DNA from 2 places in the Exiguobacterium sp. s149 genome. Region 2 is predicted to be linked to the other one. Evidence: a T-box and tRNA genes for the amino acid it is inferred to sense, from the RefSeq annotation. Region 2 holds a T-box; the other holds one or more tRNA genes.
The links. A T-box is a leader RNA that pairs with one kind of tRNA and senses whether it is charged. The one in region 2 lies ahead of argS (arginine--tRNA ligase), so its partner is inferred to be a tRNA-Arg.
Positions count from the first base shown of each region.

Region 1: it has a tRNA-Arg gene. The T-box ahead of argS (arginine--tRNA ligase) is inferred to sense a tRNA for this amino acid. The anticodon was not compared.

Region 1 is NZ_JACSLZ010000001.1:315,582-324,053, forward strand. Features, by position in the region: gene gpmI (2,3-bisphosphoglycerate-independent phosphoglycerate mutase) at 1-709, opposite strand, end outside; gene tpiA (triose-phosphate isomerase) at 710-1,462, opposite strand; gene KNP81_RS01575 (phosphoglycerate kinase) at 1,481-2,665, opposite strand; gene gap (type I glyceraldehyde-3-phosphate dehydrogenase) at 2,764-3,771, opposite strand; gene KNP81_RS01585 (sugar-binding transcriptional regulator) at 3,831-4,856, opposite strand; gene KNP81_RS01590 (glutaredoxin family protein) at 4,969-5,226, opposite strand; gene KNP81_RS01595 (RNA polymerase factor sigma-54) at 5,228-6,370, opposite strand; tRNA gene KNP81_RS01600 (tRNA-Arg) at 6,494-6,566, shown strand; gene clpP (ATP-dependent Clp endopeptidase proteolytic subunit ClpP) at 6,718-7,293, shown strand; gene KNP81_RS01610 (MerR family transcriptional regulator) at 7,336-8,031, opposite strand; gene KNP81_RS01615 (hypothetical protein) at 8,089-8,472, opposite strand, start outside.
Region 2 is NZ_JACSLZ010000002.1:44,627-53,098, forward strand. Features, by position in the region: gene KNP81_RS03395 (MMPL family transporter) at 1-392, opposite strand, end outside; gene KNP81_RS03400 (hypothetical protein) at 495-1,286, opposite strand; gene KNP81_RS03405 (YycC family protein) at 1,427-1,591, shown strand; gene pulA (type I pullulanase) at 1,610-3,604, opposite strand; gene KNP81_RS03415 (YajQ family cyclic di-GMP-binding protein) at 3,675-4,166, shown strand; gene KNP81_RS03420 (metallophosphoesterase family protein) at 4,163-4,741, shown strand; gene argS (arginine--tRNA ligase) at 4,779-6,461, opposite strand; T-box leader at 6,514-6,726, opposite strand; gene KNP81_RS03430 (GGDEF domain-containing protein) at 6,881-8,472, shown strand, end outside.

The DNA.
Region 1 (8,472 bases), on a different contig from region 2:
TGACCGTCGGAAGAACGAATTCATCCGTCAAGCCGTCTGCATATGACTGTTTAAGAACGTCGACTGCATTCGTACCGACTTCGCCTTTCGCGTTGACGAGCACGTCGTATACTTTCTCGACGCGTTCCCAACGGTTGTCGCGGTCCATGGCATAGTAACGTCCAGACACGCTAGCGACTTGACCGAGTCCGAGTTCAGCGAGCTTCGCTTCTGTCTGTTCGAGGAAGCCAGCGCCTGATTTCGGATCACAGTCACGGCCGTCCGTGAAAGCGTGAATGTAAACTTTTTCGATGCCGTGGAGTTTCGCGAACTCGACGATGGCGTACATGTGGTTGATGTGTGAGTGAATCCCACCGTCTGAGACGAGGCCCATGATGTGGAGACTCGAGTCATACTTTTTCACATGTCCGGCCAAGTGATTCATCGCTTGGCGGTCGAAGAGTGAACGGTCTTTGATGGCGTTGTTGACGCGTGAAAGTGACTGATAGACGACCCGGCCGGCACCGATATTCAAGTGACCGACTTCCGAGTTCCCCATCTGTCCTTCCGGAAGGCCGACGTACTCGCCTTTCGCGTTCAAGAGCGTATGTGGATACTGCTCCCAGAAGCGGTCGAAGTTCGGTTTGTTCGCCGCAGCGACCGCGTTACCGAACGTCTCGTTCCGCATTCCAAAACCATCTAAGATGATGAGGGCGACTGGTCTTGCCATTTAAATCGCCTCCAACAACTTGAGGAACGAAGCAGCTTCAAGTGAAGCACCGCCGACGAGCGCGCCGTCGATGTCTTCTTGTGCCATATACTCCTTGATGTTCTCAGGTTTTACAGAACCGCCGTATTGGATGCGAACCGCAGCCGCCACGTCTTCACCGTAAAGACCTTTTACCACGTCACGAACATATTTGCATGAGCTTTGCGCGTCTGCTTCGTCCGCTGATTTACCAGTGCCGATTGCCCAAACTGGCTCGTACGCGATGACGAGTTGTTTGACTTGGTCAGCAGAGAGGTCCGCGAGGCCACCTTCGACTTGCGTCTTGATGACGTCTTCGAACTTGCCGCCTTCACGCTCTTCCAATGTCTCACCGACACAAACGATTGGCGTAAGACCGTGTTCGAACGCTTTTTTCGTTTTGCTGTTGATGAACGCATCTGATTCGCCGAAATATTCGCGACGCTCTGAGTGTCCAAGGATGACATATGTCACGCCGAGGTCAGCGACCATGGCCGGGCTGATTTCGCCTGTGTATGCCCCGCTGTCTTTGTCGTACATGTTTTGTGCACTGAGTTTCAAGTTCGATCCTTTAGCCGCTTCTACCATTGGGGCCAAGAATACTGCTGGTGCACCAATCGCCGCGTCAACTTTGTCCGTTGACGGGATATTGTTTTTAACTTCCTCTACGAAAGCGACGGCTTCCGAGAGTGTTTTGTTCATTTTCCAGTTACCTGCAATAATCGGTTTACGCATCGATAACCCTCCTCTGTTTTACTTGTCGTTCAACGCTTCGACGCCTGGAAGTTTCTTGCCTTCCATGAATTCGAGTGAAGCGCCGCCACCAGTTGAAATGTGGCTCATTTGGTCAGCAAGGCCAAACTTGGCTGCTGCTGCCGCTGAATCCCCACCACCGATGATTGAATATGCATCGCTATCTGCAAGTGCTTGAGCGACACCTTTCGTTCCGTTGGCGTACTTATCAAGTTCGAATACGCCCATCGGTCCGTTCCAAACGACAAGTTTCGATTCGCGAATCGCTGCCGCGTAAAGTTCGACTGTCTTCGGTCCGATATCAAGACCCATGTGATCCGCTGGGATCGAGTCGATATCGACTGGTCCGACGTATGTCTCTTCGCCGAATTCTTTCGTGATGACACAGTCGACTGGCATCAAGAATTTCACGCCTTTGTCTTCTGCTTTTTTCATGAACTGACGAGCGAGGTCGAGCTTGTCTTCTTCAAGGAGTGATGTCCCTACTTCGTGCCCGAGTGCTTTCGAGAACGTGTACGAGAGACCGCCACCGATGATGAGTGTATCCACGATGTCAAGAAGGTGGTCGATGACCCCAATCTTGTCAGCAACTTTCGATCCGCCGATAATCGCCGTGAACGGACGGTCAGGATTCGAGAGTGCCTTGCCGAGGACTTCAAGTTCTTTCTCCATCAAGAAACCAGCAACCGCGTGGTCGACGTGGTGCGCGATGCCTTCTGTCGAAGCGTGGGCACGGTGAGCCGCACCGAACGCGTCGTTGACGAAGATATCAGCGAGTGCCGCGAAACCTTTCGCGAGTTCTGGATCGTTTTTCGTTTCACCAGGGTAGAAACGGACGTTCTCGAGAACGACGACGTCACCTTCACCAAGTTTTGAAACGGCTTCTTCTGCGACTGGACCGTACGCCTCTTCGACGAGGGGTACTTCTTTGCCGAGAAGTTCAGCGAGACGTGTAGCGACCGGTGCGAGTGAGAACTCGAGGTTCTTCTCGCCTTTTGGACGGCCGAGGTGGCTCGCCAAAACGACTTTCGCGCCGCCGTCGATCAAGTGCTTGATCGTTGGGAGTGCCGCTTGAATCCGCGTTTCATCTTGAATGACGCCATCTTTGAGTGGAACGTTGAAGTCAACGCGGCAAAAGACGCGTTTCCCTTTTACATCGATGTCACGAATAGACTGTTTGTTCATAACCTTCGCCTCCATATGTCGTGCGTGTCAATTTCATAAATAGAGCGGAGAACAATCTCTTGTTTCCGCTCCTATTTGATTCTATTTAGTTCACGAACTTACTTCGCGATTTCAGCGAAGTGCTTGAGTGTGCGAACCAATTGTGCAGTGTAAGACATTTCGTTGTCGTACCAAGAAACTGTCTTAACGAGTTGCTTGTCGCCAACTGTCATTACTTTAGTTTGCGTAGCATCGAAGAGTGAACCGTAAGTGATTCCGACGATGTCAGAAGATACGATTTCGTCTTCAGTGTAACCGTAAGACTCGTTCGCTGCTGCTTTCATTGCTGCGTTGATTTCGTCAACAGATACAGTTTTCTCAAGAACTGTTACGAGCTCTGTGAGTGAACCTGTAGCAACTGGTACACGTTGTGCCGCACCGTCAAGTTTACCCTGAAGTTCTGGGATAACGAGGCCGATTGCTTTAGCCGCACCAGTTGTGTTCGGTACGATGTTCGCTGCTGCCGCACGCGCACGACGGAAGTCGCCTTTCGGGTGTGGAGCGTCAAGCGTGTTTTGGTCGCCTGTGTAAGCGTGGATCGTTGTCATGAGACCTTCAACGATTCCGAACTGATCTTGGAGAACTTTAGCCATTGGCGCCAAGCAGTTTGTCGTACATGAAGCACCAGAGATTACTGTCTCTGTACCATCGAGGATGTCGTGGTTTGTGTTATAAACGACAGTTTTCATGTCACCTGTAGCTGGAGCCGAGATGACAACTTTTTTCGCGCCAGCTTTCAAGTGAAGCTCCGCTTTTTCTTTGTCTGTGAAGAATCCAGTACATTCGAGTACGATGTCAACACCGAGCTCGCCCCATGGAAGTTCTTCTGGGTTACGGTTAGCAAGTGTGATGACTTTCTCTCCGTTTACGAGGAAGTGATCGTCGTGTACTTCAACGTCTCCGTCAAAACGACCTTGAGTCGTGTCGTACTTGAGAAGGTGAGCAAGCATCTTCGTGTCAGTCAAGTCGTTGATTGCAACAACTTCGATTCCTTCGTTTTTGATGATCTCGCGGAATGCCAAACGACCAATACGTCCAAATCCGTTAATACCAACTTTTACTGCCATAGTTAATTTCCTCCTTAGGGTAGAAGCTATTTATTGAAGAGCCAACGGGGGTCAACTCTTTAATAACGATTTAATAATTCTGTCGCCGCACCTTCGTCTGTGACGAGGATGATGTTCGGCGTGTGTTTCGCATATGCGGCGATCGCCTGTGCCTTTGATTTCCCTCCGGCGACAGCGATGACCGTGTCCATATCGTCGAGCTCCTCCAATTGGATCCCGACCGTCTTGACCCGGTGCACGATTTCACCTTCCGCGTTGAAATAATATCCGAACGCTTCGGCGACGGCATCGTGCCGTTCGATCATCCGCAAATGCTCTGGTGACGCGTGACGGCGTTTCGCCATCGTTTCCGCCTCACCAATTCCATGTACCACAATTCGCGCCGCTCTAATCATTTCCAGTACATTTTTAATGCTAGGTTCCTCCACCATCCGCTCGAACGTCTCTTGCGAAACCTCGTCCGGAATGTGGAGTAAATGATAGTCGGCATGGGCCCGGTCGGCCATTCGAGAACAGACGGTGTTCGCCTGTAACTCGAGCGTCTCTCCGAGTCCGCCGCGTGCTGGCACGAAATGCATCGGCCGTTCTTTTTTATCGGGCGACATCATGGCCGCAACCGATGCCATCGTCGTCCCGCCTGTGACCGCGATGATATTGTCGTCCGGTGCCAGTCTCGCTTTCAGTTGCGTGACGGCGGCCCGACCGATATCTCGCTGGACCCAGAACGTCTCGTCGGAATCACCCGGTACGATAACGACTTGGCGAACGCCTAGTTTGCGCTCGAGTTCTCGTGCGACTTCCGAGATGCCTAGAATCTCTCCCATGACCTCGTGCAAGTCCCGGAGAACGTTTCGGCCCGATTCCGTAAGGGAAATACCTTGAGTAGCGACCATCAATAGACCTTGGTCTTTCAAAAAGTCAACTTCTCGTCTTAGGATTCGTTCCGTCAGTCCGAGGCTTGTTGCCAATGTCCTGCGGCCGATCGGCTGCATCAAACGGACATAATGTAAGATATCGTAACGATGTCGGAGCGTATCGAGCATGTCGGGAACGATTTGCTTCTGAACTTGAATCAGCTGCTGGATCATACTCATTCCCCCTCGACTTAAAGCATGGACAATTTTTGTCCCACTTTTATATTTGCGTCCCACCGCTACGACTTCATCTTATCAATCACCTTTCCGTCTTGCAACCCCTTCAAACGTTTTTTTTCGGTGTAAGCGTATACTTAACAAAATCTTCAACTTTACTGTCATCATATCGACCTTGACTAATGACACGCCCCTCGTGTAAGACGACAGGGATCTCAAACAAGTACTTCGCCTCGAGTTCTTCGTTGCCGGTGATGTCAATCTGCTCGAGCTCAAACGGATAGTCTTCCATGAGCCATTCGAGCATGACGAGCGCCTCCTCACAAAGCGAACAGTTGGCGCGGCGGTATAACGTCAGGACCATGTCAGTCCCCTCCTTTCCATAGTTGTCGTTCCCGCTCCCGCGAGTTTCCAAAACCGAGCGCCTCCCGATAGTTCGCCACGGTCCGTCGTGTCACCGTATAGCCGAGCCGGGCCAGCTCGCGCATGAGTGCGGCATCGCTCAGCGGCGACGTCTCTTGTTGAATTAGTTCGGCGAGCGCCTTCTTCACCATGAACGGCGATTGCCCATGCGTCGCCCGGACGAAAAAGTGACGCCATGCCATCACGCCGCCTTCGGTCGTCACATACTTGCCTTGAATCGCCCGGCCGACGGTCGATTCGTGCTTGCCGATCTGTTCGGCGACTTCTTTTCGCGTCAACGGGTGCAAGATGAGCTTCCCGTCCAACCAATCGCGTTGGCGTTCGGCGATGACGGCCCATACCAATCGAAGCGTCGCGTTCCGCATCTCGAGCGTCTCGTGCCACCATTTCGCCTCGCGGTCGTCCCCTATTCGAGCCGCATCGAGCGTCGGGCTGAACCATGTCGTCACGAGTTCGCCGTCACGACGGACGACTTCAAGTTCCGGGACGACGTGTTCGGTTCCTTCATATAATAATGGCGTCTTCCGGAGCGTCGCTACGATACGCGTCACCCGTTCGTACTCGGCAACCGAGATGTCGAGTCGTCCCGGGATGTCATCAAGGTTCGCGTCGAGCGCCTCGAACACGTCCAAGACGAATGGGTCGTCATGTTCAATCGCATGCCGGTATTGGCAGTCGTGCTCATTCTTCGCCCCAATCCCTGTCGGTTCTAGAAACAAGAGCGCTTGGCGCGCCGCCTCAATGTCCGCCACATCGACCTCGAAACGATGAGCGAGCACGAAGTCGCTCTCCGGTAGCAGACCACGATGGTCGAGCGCGAGGACGAGCCGTTTCTGGAGCGCACGCTGGGCCTCAGTCCCGCTCCCTTCCTCGATTTGCTCGAACAATCGCTCCTCGAACCCGCTCGCCGTATCGGCTACCCATTCGACCGCACCGCTCCCCGTGGCGATGCATGGATTGCGTCGGGCCAACCGGCCGAGCTGAAAGGCGATCGCGGTCCGGTCCGCCTCGAGAATCGGCAGCCGCCGAACCATGTCCTGGGTCAGCTGTTGTGTCTGAAGTTGTTGCTGTTCTTGCCGTTGCATCGGTCACACCCCTCTCGCTTCCTATTGTAGCGAACAGCGCGAAATCGTGCTCGAAAAAAAGTGAGTCGAACAGGATTGCTTTTTTAAAAAAACAAATGTATAATAAATCGTGTCAGAGAACATGCACCCGTAGCTCAGGGGATAGAGCACTGGTTTCCGGTGCCAGGTGTCGGGAGTTCGAATCTCTCCGGGTGTATCATAGCAAGAGGTCAGGCAGATGCCTGGCCTCTTTTGTCGTTTTAGAATCGTCAAACCGTGGAATAGGTCAAAAACGATGACTATCGTTTGACCAACATTGACTATAGCGGTATGATAAGTTTACAACCTACATAAAGGAGGCAGATTCAATGTTAATTCCAACAGTTATCGAACAAACAGGTCGCGGGGAACGCGCGTACGATATTTACTCACGCTTGCTCAAGGACCGCATCATCTTGCTCGGAAGTGCGATCGACGACAACGTCGCCAACTCGATTGTCGCCCAGCTGCTCTTCCTTGCAGCCGAGGACCCAGATAAGGACATCTCACTTTACATCAACAGCCCGGGTGGTTCGATCACTTCCGGAATGGCGATTTATGACACGATGAACTTCATCAAGCCGAACGTGTCGACGATTTGTATCGGAATGGCCGCATCGATGGGTGCCTTCTTGCTCCAAGCCGGTGAAAAAGGTAAACGCTTCGCGCTTCCGAACGCGGAGATCATGATTCACCAACCGCTCGGCGGTACGCAAGGTCAAGCATCGGATATCAAAATCCATGCCGAGCGCATTATCAAGATGCGTGAGAAATTGAACCAAATCATGGCCGACAACACTGGCCAGCCGCTTGAAGTCATCGAGCGCGACACAGAGCGCGACTACTTCATGTCAGCTGAACAAGCGAAAGACTACGGTCTCATCGACAAAGTCATGACGCGTTAATCCAAAAGTGCCTTTCCCGACTTCGGGAAAGGCACTTCTTTGTTATTGGACGGGCAACCAAATTTCAATCAAGTCGTCGGCTCCGTCTTGTCCATGAATATAGCGCTCAAAATCGAGTGCATCTCGCAACGTTACATCCGGCAATGCTAGAAGTTGATTATATGTCGTAGGGATAGCTGGAATTCCCCCTTCGACCGTGGCGACAAGATACCGTCCTGCCGACAGTTCAACCTGTCTTCCGTCTTTACCTGTCACAGGATTAGTCATCCCTGCTAAATAGGCTTCTTCTTTCGCTAAACAGACGCCATATGATTCGTCTGTTGTCAGCTCTGGTTGCAGTTTTTCCCAAACGAATGGGATTTTGGTGAGTTCGGATACATAGCCGTTTACGATTTTCGGTTGGTCCCACTTCTCATAACGTACTTTCATTGAATCTCCCCCTGTTTGCATCCATTTAATTTGTTGCTCGACTTGTCGCAACGCCTCGATCTCACGTTGAACCTCGTCAAGTCTGCTGTCGAGTAACCCGCTCACACTTTCTGCCGCTTGAATTTGTTCGAGCGAGATGCCCATTTGACGTAGTAACTTGATTTCGTTCAGGCGCCTTATTTCTTCCATCCCGTATAACCGATACTGATTCTCTAAACGAGTCGGTTGGACAAGTCCTTTTGCTTCATACCATTTTATTGCTTTAGTGGACAACCCCGTTAGATGGACCACTTTTCCGATTTGAATCATTGGCGTCCCCCCTTCTCGTTTATCATAAAGCCGGCCGTAGCGGACAGGTCAACATCTTTATTCTTTGACCTCGACCCCGAATACATAGCGGCTATCGCCTTGCGGCCAATCCCCGCCCGTCTCGAATACATAAACGCCCGGCTCGTCTGGCACGACCGGTTCAGCTGGGACAAGTTCCCCATCGACGATTTGATGGAACGAAGCGTTCGACGGCTCGGCGTGGAACTCGACATCAATCTCGGCACCTGCTTCGACCGGTACGAGCTGTAGGTCGTCCACCTCCGGCAGAGCATGGTCCTCGCATACCGCCTCACCCCCATCCGACCAACAGAATGTCGACTGTTTCACTTCCGCGGTCACGGTTCCGACCCGGACCGTCGGGAGCGGTGGTTTCAGTGACGACTCCGACTTCCAAAACGAGGTGGCATATAAAATCCCGCC
Region 2 (8,472 bases):
CGAACGTCATCGATTGACGCCTCGGCCGTATCGTAATCCTCGAACTCGAGCAATAAGTAAGCTGCGTCCCCTGAGCGGGCATCGGGATTCTCGGCTGGCGTGATCACGCCGTCGATTCCATCGACGTCAATCAGTCGATCCCGTTGCTGCTCGATGACCGTATCAAGGTCCCCACCTTCCAACAAGACGATCATCGAGGCCCCGGCCCGGTCGAACCGGTCGTTCAACGTATCTTCCACTTGGGCGAAGCGCCCGTCTTGAATCGCAAATCCATTGCCGCGCAGTTCACTTGGCAACTGTAATCCGAAATATACCGATACCGCGAGCAATACCGTCCAAATCAACACGACAGCGTAGCGCCATCGGACTAACGCTTGTCCTAATCGTTCCATCCCTGTCCACTCCTCTCCATCTAAGAAGACTGTTCCCGTTTTTAGACGAGATTCTGTAAGCCTTCGTAAAAAAATCCTGAACCATGCCCTGGTCCAGGATTGTCAACGCTCGAACACTTGCAGCCAACTATGGCAGAAGCGACGCGGCGTCGATAGGACGACAAGTCTGTCGCCCGGCTCGTCCAATAAGACGACTTTCAACAATTCGGTCTCGGCACATACTTCTGATGAGAACACTTCACAATCGCGCTCAAACAGTTGGAACGATGTCATCGAGGTGATAGCAGTCGTCACACCCATTTGATCGACGATGACCAAGTCACGGTCACCCCCGTATGGAATCTTCCAACGCGCGCCCGCTTCGACGTCCTCGACCATGAACTGTTGATTCCGTTCATCGTACAAGGTCACGAGGCCAGGTGCCGTGAATCGTTCGAAATCATAGGTCGATTGATATGCGAGTTCGATGATGTTCCCGAACTCCGGGATTTCCTCGTAACGGCTATACCGAAACGTGTGATCGTTCAAGTTCAAGGCGACGATATCTGATTCGGCCGAGTACAAATACAAATCGTCCCCTGACCAGTAATGCAGGTTACTGAACCAATCGTCATGGAACGTCCGTGGAATTGGGTGACGTTCCATCGTCCCGTTCGTCAAATCCATGACTCCGTATGTCTGCAAATCTCGAAATAGCGCGACGGCTCTTCTACCATGTGGTTCAATATATAGTGCGCAAGGTGCCCATTTCCACTCGAGTTCCCATCGGATTTGGAATGTCTCGTCAAAAAACAGAAACCCGGTTTGCGCCAAATACAACATCCATCCTCCACCAACGCGCTCTAACCATTCAACCGTTTCATGAAATTGATAGTCTGCTACTTGTTTGTACATTTGATCACTTCCTAGTTTCAGCTTAGCAACGCACGACGCATTTTTCGATTTTGAATGTGTTCACAGAACACATTCTCCATCTGTCCGCTTTTCCTGTATACTGGCAGTAGCACACCCGTAATCGGAAAGGAGGAACCCTCATGCGCCCACTTCAACTCTCTCCCGAGACGGCGGTTGAGCTTGCCAAAAAGCTAAACGTCCCACTCGAGGAACTCATGCATATGCCAAAACACATCATCGTCAAAAAGATGATGGAGCTCGAGGCAGCCAAAACTGAAACGAACGAGGAAAAGGAGACGGAATGACGTCTCCTTTTTTCGCGCTTACTTTTGTTTCGGTTTCCGTTTTTTCGCAACATACCAGAGACCGAGGATAGCCAAGGCAGCTCCACCGGCGACCGCATATTTGCTGTAATCCGGACGGCGTTCCGTCACGACGAGTGTCGATAACGGCGCGACCGTGACATGCCGCTCCTCGAGGAGACGTGGTGCCGTCAAATTGACGGTGTGATCTTCGACATGGACCTCGAACTTGCCGGACGGTAGTTTCACCTCGACCGCTTCTTCGAGTCCGTTATGGTATACGAGATGGCGTTCGACGTAACCTTCGACGTGGCGACTCAGTTCAAAGGCGATGACGCCCTCGTCTTCATCGAAGAAACGTAAATGTTTACGAATCTGTTCCGCGTTCTCAAGACGGAACAACGGATATTGTTTGCGCAGGCTGATCAAGCCCTTCACATATTCGACGCTCGGCGTCTCTTGCTCGGCCCGCGTCCAATCCAAACGGTTGACAACCTCCCCCGAATTGAAGCTGTTCTCGTCCCCGTCTTTCGTGCGGAAGAACTCTTGACCGCTATGCAGGAACGGGATGCCTTGACTGAGCAACACAATCGATGTCGCGAGACGATGCCGGCGGCGGCGTGTCGTCTCATCGTCGTCCGGATTCGTAACGGCCAGTTTGTCCCAAAGCGTCAAGTTGTCATGGCACTCGACATAGTTCACGACTTGGTTCGGTTCGTCAGCAAAGCTTTGGCTCGTGACTGCACCGGCAATCCCACGTTTGACGTCCGCCGTCATATCCGCGTTGCCGCTGATCCAACCTGGCAAGTCTTCGATGAACACATCCCCACGGACACCGTCGCGAATCGCGTCGTTGAACTGGGCGATGCGCGGCATCTTGTGGGCGTTATGTTGGTTCGCTTTTTTACGGACCGGAAGCGGTGTGTCGAGATCCCAGCCTTCTCCGGTCACGAGAATCGATGGGTCGACGCGATCGAGCGCCCTGCGGACCTGGTTCATCGTCTTGACGTCATGAAGTCCCATCAAATCGAAGCGGAAGCCATCAATCATGAACTCTTTCGCCCAATACGACACACATTCGACGATCAATTTGCGCATCATCGCCCGTTCGGACGCCGTATCGTTCCCGCACGCCGAACCGTCGGCGAGCGTACCGTCCTCGTTCAAGCGGTAATAGTAGTCCGGTACGAACTGTCCGAGCGGCGTCGTCAATGCATCATACGTATGGTTGAACACGACGTCCATGATGACACGGATGCCACGATCGTGAAGTGCTTGAATCATCGCTTTCAACTCGATGATGCGAGCGGCCGGATCATCCGCTGAGGAAGCGTATGAGCCTTCGACGGCAAAATAGTGGACCGGGTCATAGCCCCAATTATAATTCGCCTCACTCTCGCGTGACTCATTCACTGAACCGTAATCGAAGAACGGCATGAGTTGGAGATGCGTGACGCCAAGCCCGGTAATATAGTCGAGACCCGTCGGATAACCCGTCGGTGTCTTCGTTCCGACTTCGGTCATCCCGAGGAATTTCCCGCGATGCATGACACCACTGTCCGGATGACTCGTCAAATCACGGACGTGCGCTTCATAGATGACCGCTTCTTGTGACGAGTGGAAGAGCGGACGTTCTTTGACCCAATGGTCTGGGTTGAGCGTAGATGGGTCGAGCAGACACCCGCGCTTCCCATTGATCCCGACGACTTTTGCATACGGGTCGAGCGATTCGATACGTTTCCCAGCTACGACCGCCTCGAACACATAAAACTGACCTTCAAACAAAGCACGATCGAGTTCGATGACCCACGTCCCTTTCTCGGCCCGTTCTAACGACAACCGTTCGAACTTCCGCGCTCGCGGTGTCCGGTATAGTTTTACCGTCATCTCTTCGGCAACCGGTGACCAGACCCGCAACCGGATGAGGTCACTTTTAAACGTCACCCCGAGGTCTTTGCCGTGATATGCCATATGGTCTAAATCTACATTTGTCTGTTGATCGATAGTATGTTCCATCTCTTTCACTCCTTCACTACTTCAAATCTGCTATCATTATAACAAAACCCTTGTAAAGGATGGATGAAACATGGCAAAAGACAATTCTTTTGATATTGTGTCAGAAATGAACCTCGAAGAAGTGAAGAACGCGATTCAAATCGCCGAGAAAGAAATTTTGAACCGTTACGACTTTAAAGGTTCGAAGAGTGAGATGTCACTCGATAACGGCGACCTCGTCCTCGTCTCAGATGACGACTACAAACTCGAGCAATTGAAAGACGTCATGATCACGAAATTGATTAAACGTGGCGTACCGACGAAAAACCTTGATTATCAAAAAGTAGAACGTGCGCTCGGCGGCACAGTGCGTCAACGCGTCAAATTGAAGAGCGGCATCGATAAAGACGATGCAAAAAAAATTAACAACGCCATCAAAGAATCAAAACTGAAAGTGAAGTCGCAAATTCAAGACGATCAAATCCGTGTGACAGCCAAGTCGCGCGATGACCTTCAAGCCGTCATGCAGCTCGTCCGTGAGCTCGAATTGTCCGTCGATGCCCAATTCACAAACTACCGATGAAACTCGCCATCATCAGTGACCCACATGGTTCGTTTGATGATTTGAAAGCCGTGCTCGAGTCGGTCCTCCGCGAGACGGAGCACATCCTTTGCCTCGGCGATCTGTACGAGTGTCATATCGGTAAGAAACGGCGCAACGAGCGCTTCCATGAAGTGTCCGATGTCGTGACGTACGACCCTGACTACGAGGCGCTCCTCACCTTCCCTAGCCTGCGCGGCAATCAAGAAGAGCGGATTGACGAAGTGCTCGTGGTGTCGCATCCGGTCAAGACACGAATCGCCTTATTACCGGAGCAGACGACGCTCGATGAGGCGCTATTCTTGCATGGACACCAAGTGAAATGGAGTCCGGACTGGGAACCGCTTGTCGAGAAAGGGAAGTATCCGCTCGTCTTTATCGGACACAGCCATATTCCGGGGATTTACCGGAAAGGTCGCTCGATTCCCTGGGAAATCGGGAAGCCGTTCACCTTGAAGAAAAAACGGTACGTCATCAATGTCGGCGCCGTCATCTTCGACCGGGAATGGTGTCTGTATGATACAAAAGCCCGGACGGTCACACGCATGAAGGCATAGGAAAAGGGACCCCCTCAAAAGGGTCCCTTATTTGTGCTTACATTTCTTCTGGAGCTTGAACACCGATCAAACGGAGTCCTTCCGTCAATACGATCGTCACCGCTTTGACGAGGGCGAGACGTGATTGTTTGCCTGCATCTTCTTCGAGGACACGGACATGACCGTAATACTTGTTGAACGCTTGCGCCAAATCGAGCACGTAACGGCTAATGATTGATGGTTCGCGACGTTCATGGGCACGTGTGATGACGTGTGGGAACGCGTTGAGCATCGTCACGACGCCCCACGTGTGGTCGTCGTTTGCGCCAGTGAACGTCGAGCCGTCGTAGTTACCTTTACGAAGGAGCGAGTTCGCACGCGCGTTCGTGTACTGCACGTACGGGCCCGTCTCGCCTTCGAATTTGAGCATGCTATCGAGGTCGAACTCGATGTTGTTGATGCGTTCATTCTTCAAATCGTGGAAGATGACCGCGCCGACACCGACCATGCGTGCCACGTCGTCCGCGTTCGCAAGTTCCGGATTCTTCTGAGCGATGTTCGCTTGTGCTTTCTCGATTGCTTCTTTGAGCACTTCCTCGAGCAAGACGATGCGACCTTTACGTGTCGACATCTTTTTCCCTTCTTGCAAAATCAAGCCGAACGGCACGTGATGCATGCCATCGACGAAGTCATAGCCGAGCTTGCGCAGGACTGAAAACAGTTGTTTGAAGTGAAGCGCCTGCTCGCCGCCGACGACGTAGTTCGCCTGGACGAAGTTGTACGTCTCATGACGATAGACGGCAGCTGCCAAGTCGCGTGTCGCATAAAGCGTCGCGCCGTCTTTCTTTTTAATCAAACATGGTGGCAAGTTCTCATCTTCAAGCGAGACGACCATCGCCCCTTCACTTTCGACGAGAAGGTTTTTCTCTTCGAGCATGGCGACAACACGATCCATCTTGTCGTTATAGAACGCTTCCCCGCTAAAGCTGTCGAATTCGACACCGAGGAGGTCGTATACTTTTTGGAACTCTTTGAGTGATTCGTCACGGAACCACGTCCACAGCTCAGTCGCTTCCTCGTTGCCGTCTTCAAGTTTCTTGAACCACGCACGGCCCTCATCTTCAAGTTCCGGTCGAGTCTTCGCTTCTTCGTGGAAATGGACGTAGAGCTTCAAGAGCTCAGCAATCGGATGTGCCCGGACCGCTTCCTCGTCGCCCCATTTTTTATAGGCGACCATCAGTTTACCGAACTGTGTGCCCCAATCTCCGAGGTGGTTGATGCCGACGACGTCATAGCCGTTTTTACGGGCGATTTGGTTGATGGCATTCCCGATCACCGTTGAACGAAGGTGTCCCATCGAGAACGGTTTGGCGATGTTCGGTGACGAGAAATCGGTGACGATTGTCTCGTTGCGTGTCGCATGCGTCGCATAGTCCGCTTGTTCATCGAGCACCGTGTTGATGATTTCTTGTGAGACGACGTCACGGCTCAAGAAGACGTTCACATACGGGCCGGCCGCCTCGACTTTCGTGAACAACTCATCGTTCAAGTCGTTTGCGATATCCGTCGCGATCATGACCGGTGCTTTACGATAGGCTTTCGCAAGTTGGAAACACGGGAAAGCAAGGTCCCCGTGTGCCTCATGTTTCGGTTTTTCAATCAATGCTTCAATCTGGTCGAGCGTCAACTCGTCCCCGATGACACGGGACAAGGCTTCCGCATATTTGCGTTCATAACTCATTCTAATTCCTCCTTATCATTTGTTCATAAAAAAAACGCCCTTTGCACAGATGCAAAGAGACGGGATGGCCCGCGGTACCACTCTTCTTGCCTGCTTGACGCAGACCGCTTTATCGGTGATAACGGGGGTCCCCCGGCTACGCCTACTCAAGTTCGGATAGCATCTCAAAAGTGCGTTTCGCGATGTTTGTCAGCCTAGGCTCTCACCAATCCCTAGGTCGCTTTGTTGACGGAACGATCGTTACTCTCTTTTTCATCGACTTTCGTCTATGTGGTTGAAAAGCAATTTCATTATAGAGGATATTTCATATAGACTCAATGCTAGAATTCCGCCATTATGGTGGATAGGCAGGACTCGGGCGTGATTGTGCCGAATCTTCTACCATACATAATTGAATTTTTCCCACATAGGAGGGAACCATGAACCATTTCCGCAAGATGTCCGTCCTCGGTTGGAGTATTTGGAGTATGCTATTCAGTTTGACCCTCATCTTGTTCGCTACAGGCGTATTAAACATGCCGGCCATCGAGCCGTTACCGTTCATCTTGATTGCGTTGCTCGTCATTACTTTTCAAATGGACTCCATTGAACGGAAAGGCGTCTACTTTACCTTTTCAGAAAGTATCGTCTTAATTATTTTTTTATTCTTTGATTTTGAGACAGCGCTGTTCGTCAATCAGATTGGACTACTCGTCTTCCAGTTCGTCAACTTGAAACCGCGCGTCGCGCTTCGACGGTTCCGTTTTACGTATCCGTGGAACGCCATCACGTCGTTTTTGGAAATCGCCATCCCGGCCAGCGTCTACTTGGCACTCGGTGGTGTGACCGGTCTCGGTTTTTATTCCCAAGATTCGTTTCTGCCGCTTGCCGGCTTGATTGTGGCCATCATCTTAAACACGGTCGTACAAAAGTATCAAGTCGGTTGGTGGTTCCGTGTCGATATCCCGGTCCGCGACTTTCTAAACATCGCGTTTTACACGTATATCGTCAGTCTCGTCTTCATTTTAGCAGCCTCGCTCTTCCGTGAGACGAACTTGCTTGTCGTCAGCAGTATCGCCGCCGCACTCACCTTCTTTATTAAGCGGCTCATCATCCAGAAAGGTCGGCAAGACGCCTTCAAATCGTTGATTGAACAATATGATGAGGCAAAAGAAGCCGTGTCGTTGTCACAAAGCGAGGCGCAAGCGATTGAGGTGTTCCTCAGTCAATGTGAACGACTCAACGAGTACGACGAAGGGTTCGTCGAGTTCAAACTGTTCGACCGCACACTTTACTTTGATTTAAAGACGCGCCAGCCGATCGATCGCCACGTCGTCTTTGATTTACTCGATGCAACCTATCCGAACGAAGCCTCGGTCGAGTATGAGATGCGCTTTGAATGGGACGCCCCGTTATCGAACGAGTTCGATGAAGACTATCATAGCTTCATCTCGGTCCGTTCCGAGGAAATCGAAGGCATCCGCACGTGGCTCGTCATGACCGGCGAGCACGTCTATGGCTATCCGCCCATCATTCAACGTGAGATTGTCAAACTGCTCAAATCGTTCAATCGAACGATCAGTCGTTGTCATGAACGCGACCGCCTCTATACCGAGAGCCGGACGGACAGCTTGACGTTGCTTGCCAATGCACGGGCTTTTTATGAATACGGGATTCAACAAATCTCGGACGGCTCGATGTATCCGATTTCCGTCGCAATGCTCGATATCGACTTCTTCAAAAAAATCAACGACACGCACGGTCATCAAGTCGGAGACAGCGTGCTCCAAGAGTTTGGTCGCCGCATCCGCCAAGTGCTCCGCACCGATGATTTCGCAGCCCGTTATGGCGGCGAGGAGTTCATCTTGCTGTTGAACCGATGCGATGTCGAAGCCGCCGTCGAGATTGCCGAGCGCATCCGTCAACAAATCGAAACCAAACCATTCCACGTCGACGGAATCGATATCCCAGTGACCGCCTCAATCGGCGTCGATACGATTCAAGCGTTCGGTGACAAACGACTAGACGATAC